3 regions of the Shewanella sp. A32 genome follow, and region 3 is predicted to be linked to each of the others. Evidence: predicted binding sites of a transcription regulator. Region 3 holds the regulator's gene; each other region holds the start of a gene.

Evidence for each region. Region 3 encodes ArgR, which controls arginine synthesis, uptake and breakdown. Its sites were predicted from a motif close to ANTGAATANNTATTCANT; they were not measured.
Region 1: the regulator ArgR is predicted to act here: its motif matches at 1,828-1,845, upstream of argA (amino-acid N-acetyltransferase).
Region 2: the regulator ArgR is predicted to act here: its motif matches at 1,789-1,806, upstream of PY479_RS16580 (aspartate aminotransferase family protein).

What each region holds. Positions count from the first base shown of each region.
Region 1 covers NZ_JARFTS010000025.1:33,547-37,836, reverse strand. The annotation lists gene coaBC (bifunctional phosphopantothenoylcysteine decarboxylase/phosphopantothenate--cysteine ligase CoaBC) at 1-292, opposite strand, end outside; gene radC (DNA repair protein RadC) at 429-1,106, shown strand; gene rpmB (50S ribosomal protein L28) at 1,229-1,465, shown strand; gene rpmG (50S ribosomal protein L33) at 1,472-1,645, shown strand; gene argA (amino-acid N-acetyltransferase) at 1,916-3,235, shown strand; gene PY479_RS14950 (PH domain-containing protein) at 3,347-3,877, shown strand; gene rarD (EamA family transporter RarD) at 3,854-4,290, opposite strand, start outside.
Region 2 covers NZ_JARFTS010000032.1:30,902-35,191, forward strand. The annotation lists gene PY479_RS16570 (prolyl oligopeptidase family serine peptidase) at 1-347, shown strand, start outside; gene PY479_RS16575 (HDOD domain-containing protein) at 513-1,655, shown strand; gene PY479_RS16580 (aspartate aminotransferase family protein) at 2,074-3,291, shown strand; gene astA (arginine N-succinyltransferase) at 3,391-4,290, shown strand, end outside.
Region 3 covers NZ_JARFTS010000002.1:218,188-222,477, reverse strand. The annotation lists gene ispB (octaprenyl diphosphate synthase) at 1-335, shown strand, start outside; gene mdh (malate dehydrogenase) at 414-1,349, opposite strand; gene argR (transcriptional regulator ArgR) at 1,637-2,107, shown strand; gene PY479_RS02960 (Dyp-type peroxidase) at 2,157-3,095, opposite strand; gene ggt (gamma-glutamyltransferase) at 3,193-4,290, opposite strand, start outside.

The sequences.
Region 1 (4,290 bases), on a different contig from region 3:
AGCGCGCCAGCAGGTTAGCGGTGGCTGGGGCGACGATGTATAGATCCGCCCAACGTGCCAGCTCAATATGGCTCATTCCCGCTTCAGCAGTCGGATCGAGCAACTCGGTTGCAACGGGATGGCCGGACACTGCCTGTAAGGTCAACGGTGTGATGAATTGTGTGGCACTGGCACTCATCACTACTCTAACGTCTGCCCCTCGCTCTTTCAATCGGCGCACCAGATCAGCACTTTTGTAAGCAGCGATACCACCGCCAATACCCAACAGGATTTTTTTGTGCATCAAGCTCATAGGAAGATTCGACTTGGTGGAGTAACTGGCGCTAAACATACCATAAAGCATACGGTGTGTCGCAGTCACAGGTGGTAAAAGTTAGGCCATACTTAACTGCTAAGGATTTAGTGGGAACGGTGGAAAGGAGTCTGCAATGGCAATCAGAGACTGGCCAGATGGTGAAGGGCCTCGGGAAAAAATGTTACAACAAGGGGCGGGTGGTCTGAGTGACGCAGAGTTATTGGCTGTGCTGTTACGCAGTGGCTTACCTGGGCAGAATGCCGTGGATATGGCGCGCGATATGCTGCTGACGTTTGGCTCATTGCGACAATTATTAGCGGCACCGGTTGAACAGGTTTGCCGTTTGCCTGGGGTTGGACCGGTAAAATTTGCCCAGTTGCAGGCGGCAGCAGAGATTTCTCGCAGAATTTCGCGAGAAAAGCTGCAAAGAGGGACGGTTTTGACAAATCCTGATTTAACTCGCGACTATTTAATGAGACAATTGGCAGACCGAGCCTACGAAGTGTTTGCCGTACTATTGCTGGACAGCCAGCACAGGGTGATTCAGTTCGTTGAACTGTTTCGGGGAACATTGGATGCCGCTTCCGTTTATCCGCGAGAAGTCGTGCGTTTGGTGTTGGAAAAGCAGGCTGCAGCGGTCATTGTTTGCCATAATCATCCGTCTGGCGTGGCAGAGCCCAGTCTGGCGGATCGGCGAATTACCGAGCGATTGAAAAACGCGCTGACAACTATTGATGTTCCTTTGCTGGATCATATGGTTGTGGGCGATTGTGAGATAGTTTCGTTCGCTGAGCGCGGGTGGTTGGAATGATCATTGGCTTGATCTTTATTCAATTATCTAGTATAACATGCGCCCTCTTTGTGCCTCGGGCGACGGCCATACGGGGTACATGAATGCTCGAGCGTTAGAAATTGTTTTTGGAGAAGATTGACATGTCTAGAGTATGCCAAGTTACTGGCAAGCGTCCAATGGTTGGTAACAACCGTTCGCACGCGAAAAACGCAACGCGTCGTCGTTTCTTGCCTAACCTGCAGAACCATCGTTTCTGGTTAGAAGACGAAAAGCGTTTTGTTCAATTGCGCGTTTCTACCAAAGGTATGCGCATTATCGACAAGAAAGGTATCGAAGTTGTTGTAGCTGAACTTCGTGCCCGTGGCGAAAAGGTGTAATAGAAAATGGCTAAAGGTAAAGGCAACCGCGAAAAGATCAAACTGGTATCCAGCGCTAAGACAGGTCACTTCTACACTACTGACAAAAACAAGCGCAACATGCCAGAGAAAATGGAGATCAAAAAATTTGATCCCGTGATCCGTCAGCACGTTATCTACAAAGAAGCTAAAATCAAGTAATTGCTTTTATGCCGAATGCTGAAAAGCCCTTTGACTTATGTTGAAGGGCTTTTTTGTTATGGGATAGAAAACGCGCAAAATGTCGTCGGCTGTTATAGGATCGCCAAGTCTGTCGAACTGTTGTCATTTATTGCAGGTATAACAGAACTCAACAGATTTGGTGTGAAAATAAATGCTTTTAAAGTGAATTAAAATGCATTAGCATGACGCGCAATACATGCTATCGGCATGTTTTTCTTTTTATCGCTATTGTAAGAGGCAAAACACAAGGTGCGTACCACTGAATTGGTTGACTCCTTTCGTCACTCAGCTCCCTATGTCAATGCTCATCGCGGCAAGACATTTGTGGTAATGCTGGGCGGCGAAGCCGTTGCCCACGGAATGTTCCGTTCAATTATCAATGATGTTGCGCTGTTGCACAGCTTGGGGATCAAAGTGGTGTTGGTATATGGTGCCAGACCACAAATTGATGCAGCATTGGCACAGAACGATATCGAACCTGCGTATCATAATGGCGTGCGTATCACTGACGAAAGTACGCTCAAGGTGATTAAGCAGGTAGCCGGTTCACTACAGTTTGATATTACCGCCAGGTTATCCATGAGCCTGTCCAATACACCAATGCAGGGCGCACAAATTAACGTTGTCAGCGGTAATTTTGTCATTGCTCAGCCACTAGGGGTGGATAACGGCGTGGACTTTTGCCTGTCAGGCAAAGTTCGCCGTATCGATACTCAAGGTCTGAAGCATATGCTTGATACCGGTGGTATCGTCCTGATGGGGCCGATTGCAGCGTCTGTTACTGGCGAAAGCTTTAACTTAACTGCAGAAGAGGTCGCAACCCAGGTTGCGATTAAACTGAAAGCAGACAAAATTATCGGCTTTTCATCACGCCACGGCATTGAAGATGAATTCGGTGAAGTGGTCGCTGAATTGATGCCAAATGATGCACAAAAGCTGCTCACCAGCCTAGCGGATCAGGAAGACATTGATCGCGGCACTCTGGCATTCCTGAAAGCCAGTATCGACGCCAGTCGCGCCGGTGTCCCACGTTGCCATCTGGTGAGTTATCAGGAAGACGGCGCGTTACTGCAGGAACTCTTTACCCGTGAAGGGATTGGGACCCAGATTGTCACTGAAAGTGCTGAACGGTTACGCCGGGCATCTATCACTGATATCGGCGGTATTTTGAACTTGATCCGGCCGTTAGAAGAGCAGGGTGTTTTGGTTAGACGTTCTCGTGAGCAACTGGAACGTGAAATCGAACAGTTCATGGTGATCGAACGTGATGGTTTAGTGATCGGTTGTGCGGCGTTGTATCCATTTGAAGAAGACAATGCCGGTGAATTTGCGTGTCTGGTCGTTCATCCAGACTATCGTGATGCTGACCGTGGCAGTTTGCTGCTGAAAAACATCATCAACCAGGCCAAGGTGCGAGGGTATGCACATCTGTTTGCCCTAACAACCCGCAGTATTCATTGGTTCCTAGAGCATGGTTTTGAGATGGTGGAAGTCGAAGCCTTACCGCAGAAGAAAAAGCAGTTATACAACTATCAACGACGTTCAAAAATTTTACGTCTTGAACTCTAATCTTAAAGCCCTGCAACGCAGGGCTTTTTTAATGCAAGAATGAAAAGTTGACATATTATGTCGGCCGGCTAAAAATAAGTCTCAAACACTTCAGGATATCGGGTACTTATCATGGAAAGCCAATGGTTTATACTCGCACCGCTAGGGAAAACTGCACATGTCAGCTTCATGCTCTTGTTATTAGTGCTGCTGGCACTGCTCATGTTTTTATTATTCAAACCAATGCCTGCAACTGCTAAAGCCGCCTCCGCTGGCCTGTTACTAGCGACGATAGGTTTTTTCACCTGGATATACTGGCAAACCAATAACGCAGGATTATCGCTTTCCGCGAAAACACTGGATATCAAGGTGCCTTTATATAGCCAAAGTATTGCGTTATCCCATCTACAGTTACAGCAGGCGCAAACAATTAATCTCGCCGACAAGGCAACCCCGGCTTTATCGTGGCGAACTAATGGCGTTGGATTACCTGGGTATAGTTTAGGTTGGTTTCGACTGGATTCTGGCAGCAAAGCGTTTGCTGCCGTCACCGATAGTCATAATGTGATAATGGTGCCTACAGATTTAGGCTACACCTTGTTACTGAGTACCGTCGATCCCTCATCGCTTTTGCGGGCATTAAAAGCGGCGTCTACGCCTTAACAGCATGTTACTAGTGAAGACCGCCAGCGCTGCCCAGATAAAGCCAAAAGTCACGCTTTTTTCCATATCAAAACGTTCGTGGAACCAGGTAATGGCCATAATGAACATGATACTGGGACCGACATATTGAAAGAACCCAAGCGTACTTAAAGGAATACGGACCGCCGCACCAGCAAAACATAGTAAAGGAATGGTCGTGATGACCCCGGCGGCAATCAGTAACAGATTTAAATGCCAGCCATTGGCGAACATGTGGCTGGTTGTTGGTGCATCACCCAATATCACATAAAGGATCGCGGGTGGCACCAGTACGGCTGTTTCCACTAACAGCCCAGTGGCAGCGTCAATGTTGACCTTTTTGCGCAGTAAGGCATAAAAACCGAACGTGGCCGCCAAGCCTAAAGATACCAGCG
Region 2 (4,290 bases), on a different contig from region 3:
GTGGTGCGGCATTGCGCCCGGTCGCAGATTGGGCTCATTACAATGCCCCTTACACCTCGAATATTCTCAATACCCCAGACGATGACCCGATTGCCTACCGTCGTAGTTCGCCGATTGAACACGCACAAGGCCTGAAAAATCATCTGTTGATTTTGGGGGGGATTGAAGATGATAACGTGTTCTTCCAGGACAGTGTGCGCATGGTGCAGCACCTTATCGAGTTAGAAAATCCTCACTTTGATATGGCTTACTATCCGGTGGAACATCACGGCTTCCGCCAGCCTTCCAGTTGGCTGGATGAGTATCGCCGTATTCTGCGACTGTTTGAGACCGATTTAAAAAAATAGTCACCTCAGCAGGACGGCAATCGAAAACAGGCTCAGTTAGAGCCTGTTTTTTATGATTCGCGGAGAGTTAACTCAATATCCTTGATGTTTAGTATGATTAATCCAGATAAAATGGACGAATAATTCAGATTTTTACTGGCAAATGCCAAGAGGAAAACAGCACAGGTGGTAGCGTCGGTTTCAGGCGGATTCAAGCCCGCGCCAGTGGCAGCACTGGAACAGAAGTTCCTGCAACAATTAATTCTGGGAACTCAAGCGAACACTCCGGTCTGGGATGATCCAGAACCAGAGTTAGAAGCCATTGCTTTTAAGCTGGAAATCGAGCGCGAAGCGGCAATGGCGCGCATTGCAAAAAAGCAGCAGACCAAACAATTGGCACAACAGATTAATAGTCAGTTGCATATGAGTCTGAAAACGGAACTGGCAAACCAACTGGCGTCTCTCGACATTATTCAGCGCCACAGCCCGGTATCAGATAAGCATCTCTTGTTATTGGAGATGCTGCATTCACCACAACTGGATTTAAACCGACTACGTCCTGCCGTTGCCAGTCAAGCCTGGTTGGTACGCGATCTGACTAACATGGTCAATAGTCCGGTTTTTGGTGCCAGAAGACCGCAAAATAAAGACTTGCAGGTGTCTGATTTGAAACTGGTGCTTGGGTATATCGGCATGGATAACCTGAGACTGTTGATCCCATTTTATATCTGCCGTCACTGGTTGCCGCTGGGACATACCGGGTTGTTATGGATCAATCGTAAACTCTGGCGTTACGCCCAGATCCAAGGCGTTGCCACCCGCGCCCTAGCGGCATTACATGAACAGGATGGCGCCTTATTATATGCACTGTCGTTGATGCGCCAGCTTGGGGCTTCTGTGGTATTAGGGATGGGCGCTTCAATCTTTGAACAACTGCGTGGCAACTGGCTCAAAGAAGCCAGTAAAGCACGGGATAAAGAGTTGTATGACGCCGTCGCTGTCAGCGAATTCCCGGCACTGGAGATTTTTCAGCAGGTGCAAGAGCATGCGATGCGGCTTAACTGGCAGCTGCCGCAGGCGTTAGGATTTGCCGATAGTGCATTGATAACCTGGTTGCAGGAGTTGGAAGACAAACAGGGCTTTGAGCAGATGCCGTTGTTGGCTCAACTGGTCGCCAAAGCCAGCTGCTATGCACAGAGTTTACTACTTGATGAAAGTCATCAACTGAGTTTTCGGGACAAGCAGCTCCTTAACAGTTACTACGCTATGAGTGAGCAGGAGCTTATCCGTTTACAAGGCCAGAATTATCGTAAATTGAGCTTATTCTGAGCGACCAAGATTGATTGGCACGCCAAGTTGACGCCTGACCTGATTGGCGCTTTAAAATATTTGGTATTTTCTCCTAGTGTGTCTTCTACCTAACAGCAACTACTGCTATTATTTTGTTTAACTATTCATTTAAAGTGAATAGTTAAACATTTGTGGTTCGGTTGCTTTTTTTTGTGACTAATTATGCCTGGAAATATCGGCTAATCGCCTTTTTACTTCCTGAAATCAGATCTTTATGCACTTACCCTTCGAAGAGTTAAGCGCCGGCCCTGATCAATCTGGTATTTTGATCACAATTTAGCTATTAATGTCACATATCTAAAACACCGATCCGCAGTAATACTAGACGACAAAGAGAGATTAACTGCGAAGGGACAGCGGTTATAGCGCTGTCTGAAATCATAAAGGATATTCAGGAATGAGTGTGAAAATGAATCTGACCCGTGCTCAGTTTGATGAAGTTATGGTGCCTAATTATGCACCGTCTCCGATAATCCCGGTACGTGGCCAGGGCAGTCGGGTCTGGGACCAGGAAGGTAAAGAGTATGTCGACTTTGCTGGTGGTATTGCGGTGACCTGTCTGGGACATTGTCATCCCGCATTGGTCAATGCATTAAAAGAGCAGGGTGAGAAACTGTGGCACCTGTCTAACGTTATGACTAATGAACCGGCATTGGCATTGGCGACCAAATTGGTGAATGCCACCTTTGCTGAAAAGGTCTATTTCGCTAACTCAGGAGCAGAAGCAAACGAAGCCGCACTGAAACTGGCTCGCCGTTATGCGGTTGACAACTATGGCCCAGAGAAAGACGAGATCATTGCTTTTGATAAAGCATTCCATGGCCGTACTTTCTTTACTGTGAGTGTTGGCGGCCAGGCGGCCTATTCTGATGGTTTTGGTCCTAAGCCACAGGCGATTACCCACATTCCTTATAACGATATTGAAGCACTGGAAGCAACCGTTTCCGAGAAGACCTGCGCAATTATGCTGGAACCGCTGCAAGGCGAAGGTGGCATTATTAGCGGTGACCCGGCGTTTTTACGTAAGGTGCGTGAACTGGCGGATAAATACAATGCACTGGTGGTGTTTGATGAAGTGCAGAGTGGTATGGGCCGCACCGGTGATCTGTATGCCTATATGGGGACCGATATCGTGCCGGATATTCTGACCACAGCGAAAGCGCTGGGTGGCGGTATCCCAATTGCAGCAATGCTGACTACCAGCGAAATTGCTGCACACTTCAAAGTGGGGACTCATGGTTCCACTTATGGTGGTAACCCGCTGGCTTGTGCTATCGGTAATGCAGTAATGGATATTGTGAATACCCCGGAAGTGCTCGACGGTGTGAAATATCGTGAACAGCTGCTGCGTGATGGGTTGAACAGTATTAATGATAAATACCATGTGTTCTCACAGGTACGTGGTAAAGGGTTGTTGATTGGTGGCGTGCTGAATGAAAAATATCAGGGCCGCAGCCGCGATTTCCTGCTGGCCGCTATCGATAACGGTCTGATGGTGCTGGTTGCCGGTGCCAACGTTCTGCGTTTTGCTCCCTCACTGATCATCCCAGAGGCAGACATTGCCGAAGGCATCGCCCGCCTGGAAAAAGCAGTTGCTCAGATAGTTGAAGCCTGAAGCGTTCAGGAAGTTCTTTGCCCCTGACCTTTATGCTTATTCCCCGTTTCCGGTGTGTTGATACACCGGAAACTCGGTGGGGACACAGGAGAGTTAACCATGTTGATAATCCGGCCTATTTGCCAGTCTGATTTTGCCGCCCTGCGTTATATTGCCGAAGCGTCTGGCCACGGCTTTACGTCGTTACCGGTCAATGATGAAGTCCTCACTGCCAAGATTAATCGCGCGGAAGCCTCATTTAATAAACCGGTTAGCAAGCCTTATGACGAAAGTTATCTGTTCGTCATGGAAGATACCGATACCGGCGAGGTGGTGGGTACCTGTGGTATTGAAGGTGCTGTTGGCATGGAGGATGCTTTTTATCACTATCGTCTCGGCACGGAAGTTTATCATTCGGCGCAAATTGGTGTCCGCAATGAAGTCGAAACACTAACCCTGTGTCATGACTACACGGGTGCTGCAGAAATGTGCACACTGTTTCTGCGTAAGGATTATCGTAAAAGCACCAACGGTCGCCTGCTTTCTCGTTGTCGTTTTCTGTTCCTGGCACAGCATCCATCACGTTTTGGTGAAACTGTGATTGCCGAAATGCGTGGTGTCAGCGATGCCTCGGGCAATTCCCCCTTCTACGGCTGGTTACAACAGCATTTTCTCGGTATCGATTTTATCGAAGCTGATTATCTTTCCGGACTCGGGCAAAAAGCGTTTATGGCCGAGATGATGCCGCGCAGTCCGGTGTATGTTTGCATGTTGCCTGAAGCGGCGCAGCGAGTGATCGGTGAAGTGCATACCAATACGCGTCCGGCGCTGAGCTTGTTGCAGGCTGAGGGGTTCCGCTGTCGCGGTTATGTCGACATTTTCGATGGCGGTCCCACCGTTGAGTGCACCCTGCAAGAGATCCGCGCGGTGCGCGATAGCCGCTTGTTAACGGTATTGGTCGGCCCCATGGATGACAACGGTGACACATATATTGTTGCCAACACTCAGGTGGCAGATTTC
Region 3 (4,290 bases):
TACTGGATTACACTGCCGAGACTGAAGAACTGGGTAAAAATATTGGTGATGACTTGGCAGAAGGAAAACCAACTCTGCCACTTATTTATGCAATGGCTCATGGTGACGAACATGCACGTCAGGTGATACGCAAAGCGATTGAAGAAGGTAATGGTACCGAACATATTGAAACCATTGTCGACACGCTAAATACCTGCGGAGCACTGGATTACACTCACCAAAGAGCTTTGCAAGAAGCTGACAAAGCGATTAGCGCTGTCGCGATTTTACCTGAAAGTGATTTTAAGCAGGCATTAATCAGTCTTGCAAAAATAGCGGTTTCACGTAGCAATTAAGGTATAACCTCGGAAATACGCAGTTTTGATAATAAAAAAGCGGCATGATGCCGCTTTTTTATTTAATTGGTATCGAGCTTATTTTACAAAGTCGACACCTAACTGAATATCAGCTTTCAGCGTATCAAGCATGCTATCTCGTGCTTTGATTTCAAATTCACTGAGTTCGCCACATGGCAATAATTGTTCGATACCATTTTTGCCGAGCAATATTGGTTGCGCAAACAAAGGTGCAAACTCACTGCCACCATCGACATAGGCACATTCCACGACGTTTGCTTCGCCTTGCAAGCCCCTAATCAACGACATGCAGAAGCGGAAAGCAGCTTGCCCCATGGACAAAGTGGCACTACCACCACCCGCTTTGGCATCAACCACCTCAGTGCCTGCATTCTGGATACGTTTAGTCAAAGCAGCCACTTCTTCATCGGTGAAGCTGACGCCTTTTACCTGTGACAGCAAAGGCAGGATAGTGACGCCACTGTGACCACCGATAACCTTGATCTTAACGTCGGCAATATCAATACCTTTTAGCTCAGATATAAAGGTTTCAGAGCGGATAACGTCAAGGGTTGTCACACCAAACAGCCGGTTTTTATCGTAAACACCCGCTTTCTTCAAAACCTCTGCGGCAATGGCCACCGTGGTATTGACTGGGTTGGTAATTACGCCAATTAATGCTGTTGGACAAACTACCGCGACTTTTTCAATTAAGTTCCGCACGATACCGGCGTTAATATTGAATAGATCCGACCGATCCATTCCCGGTTTACGCGCGACACCAGCGGAGATCAGAACAACATCTGCACCTTCGAGAGCCGGAGATGGATCTTCACCCGCAAAACCTTTAACCTTCACGGCGGTTGGAATATGGCTCAAGTCTACGGCAACACCGGGGGTAACCGGTGCAATGTCATACAGTGATAAATCAGAACCAGCAGGCAACTGGGTTTTTAACAGCAGAGCGAGGGCCTGACCAATACCACCGGCGGCACCAAGTACGGCAACTTTCATAGTACTCTCCGTCATTCTCGGGTTTTTATGTGACACAGATCTTATTTTGTGTGGCAAAAATCTATGACATCAATAGGTAAATAGCAATTATCCATTAGTCACATAAGACTTTATAAAGCTTCGAAGGCATTCTCGAAACATTGCTAATAACAATATAGGTCCAGCCTTTATTTCTCTCAAATTAAGCCAAACTGAATTTTTATTCACAAAAAATGACTATTACTTGACAGTAAATTCAAAAATATGCAGTATACGCCGGTCAGGATGAATAGAGACGCTGGACAAATATGACCGCGACCAAGAACCAGGACGATCTGATTAGGACGTTCAAAGCTATTTTAAAAGAAGAACGCTTTGGCTCTCAGAGTGAAATAGTTAACGCTCTCCAGACCGAAGGTTTTACCAACATAAATCAATCCAAAGTATCCCGGATGTTAAGTAAGTATGGGGCAGTACGCACCCGCAATGCCAAGCAAGAGATGGTTTACTGTCTCCCAGCTGAACTTGGTGTTCCTACCGCGGGTAGCCCACTGAAAAATCTGGTACTTGATGTCGATCATAATCAGGCAATGATTGTGGTAAGAACCAGTCCAGGAGCCGCGCAATTAATTGCGCGATTACTAGACTCTATCGGCAAACCAGAAGGGATCCTAGGCACGATTGCCGGTGATGATACCATCTTCATCTGTCCATCAAGCATCAAGGGGATCGAAGATACCCTGGAAACAGTAAAATCACTGTTTAATTATGCGGAGTAATACCAAGAAAATAACAAACGCACGCTAAAGTGCGTTTGTTATGGCTAACTTACAACTCACTGTAATGAATCATGAAATCCAGAGATGGTGCAAAAAATGATGACCCGGTTACAGCCTGAGTGAAATGCATCAAGTGGTCATGGTTCCCTTCGCCATCACCAAACACCATACTGTGAAGCATTTTTTCAAAGTGAGTCGGCGTTTTGCAGGTCGCAATAAACATTAACCCTTGGTGCTTCACAGTACCAAACGGCAAACTTTGACGTAGAATCTCCATAGATTCACCATGCTCATCCTTGAGATTCACTCGTTTAATATGTGCAGTCAAAGGCTTATCTTCAGACTCATATTCGATATTATCCTGCTTAGTCCGACCAATAATATCTTCCTGTTTCTTGGTTGGTAAGCGCTGCCACTTACGCAGATTGTGTACATACTTTTGGACGTGTATGTAGCTTCCACCTCTAAATTCAGGATCTTCTTCCCCCACCAGAGCCACCTGCTGACGGTTTCGGCCTTTCGGATTTTCTGTCCCGTCTACGAAACCAGTAAGATCGCGAGCGTCCATGTAACGGAACCCTCGTTCTTCGTCATCCAGTTCAGCTAACCCCTCAAGCATGCCGTAAACTTCATTTGCAACTAAATGCAGTATGTCCAAACGGTCACAACGCAGATGGAAAAACAGGTCATATTCGATTGCAGGGGCATCACGGTCGCCACTTTCCATTGCTGGGAATGGGCGCAATTCCGCCGGACGAGTGTCTGGGTATAACGCATCCCAGTAATTGGCACCAATCGCGACAAATCCGTTGAAGGCACTGTCTGCATATTGATCTGCCAATTCATAAATATACTGGGCAATATTGGCGAGGCATGGGCGCATCTGAGCCTCAACACCATCATTGGCATTGAACATCAAATAGACAGCGTGTAAATTGCCTTCCGCACAGATACCTAGTTGTTCCCGGGGCATATCTAGTGAGTCCATCCCAAAATCCTTTATCAGCTTAAACCGTATTCGGCACTATTATCCGTTACTTGAGCCAAAATTTACACTGAAACAAAGGGTTTTGAGATCAAAGCCATTAATATCCTGCTACTTGTCCGTCTTTGCGGCTTTCGGAAGCACCGCAATATACGCCAGTTTGCAAATCTCTCGCGATGGCCTGATAACCACCAAAAGCCCCCAGTGAATCCCGCAGAATGTGCCCTTTTTTCATCAATTCGCGTCGAGTTTCCATCGGGAACCCAGACTCAAGGCTTACGTAACCACCATCAGTCATCTGCTCCCCTGTCGGTTGAGTGGAGCCGGTATGTAAAATACGAGGTGCATCTCCTGCTTCTTGCAAATTCATACCAAAATCAATCAAATTGATAAGTATTTGGGCATGCATTTGGGGTTGCGTGGCACCGCCCATCACGCCGAAACTAAGCCAAGGTTTACCGTTTTTGGTCACAAATGCGGGAATAATGGTGTGAAATGGCCGTTTACCTGGTGCATAGCTGTTAAAACGCCCGGGAGTCAGATCAAACAATTGTCCGCGATCTTGTAGCACAAAGCCTAAATCTGGAGGCGTCATACCAGAGCCCATACCACGATAGTTACTCTGGATCAGAGACACCATGTTACCCTCGTTATCAGCGGTAGTGAGGTAGACAGTATCACCATGTTGTAGGTTAGGATTGCCCGGTTCTACGCTCCTTGCGGCTCGTTCCGGATCGATCAATTTTGCGCGTTGATAGTTGTAATCTTGCGAAATCAAGTCTTTAACTGGGATCTTATTAAAATCGGGATCTGCATAGAATTTGGCACGGTCCGCAAATGCCAGCTTTTTCGCCTCGACAAATAAATGCACATATTCAGGGCTGGTCTGTCCCATCGCCTTTACATTGTAGGGCTCCATGGTCTTTAAAATCTGTAATGCGGCAATGCCTTGGCCGTTAGGAGGCAGTTCCCAAACATCATATCCGCGATAATTAGCTGATACCGGTTTGACCCATTCGCTATGATGACTGGCCAGATCGTCGTAACTCAAATAGCCACCCTGAGCTTTCATATAGGCTGCGATACTGCGAGCAATACTTCCTTTGTAAAACTCATCTCTACCGCCCTTGGCTATTTTTTCCAGAGTATTTGCCAATGCAGGATTCTTGAATATTTCACCGGTTTTTGGCATGTGGCC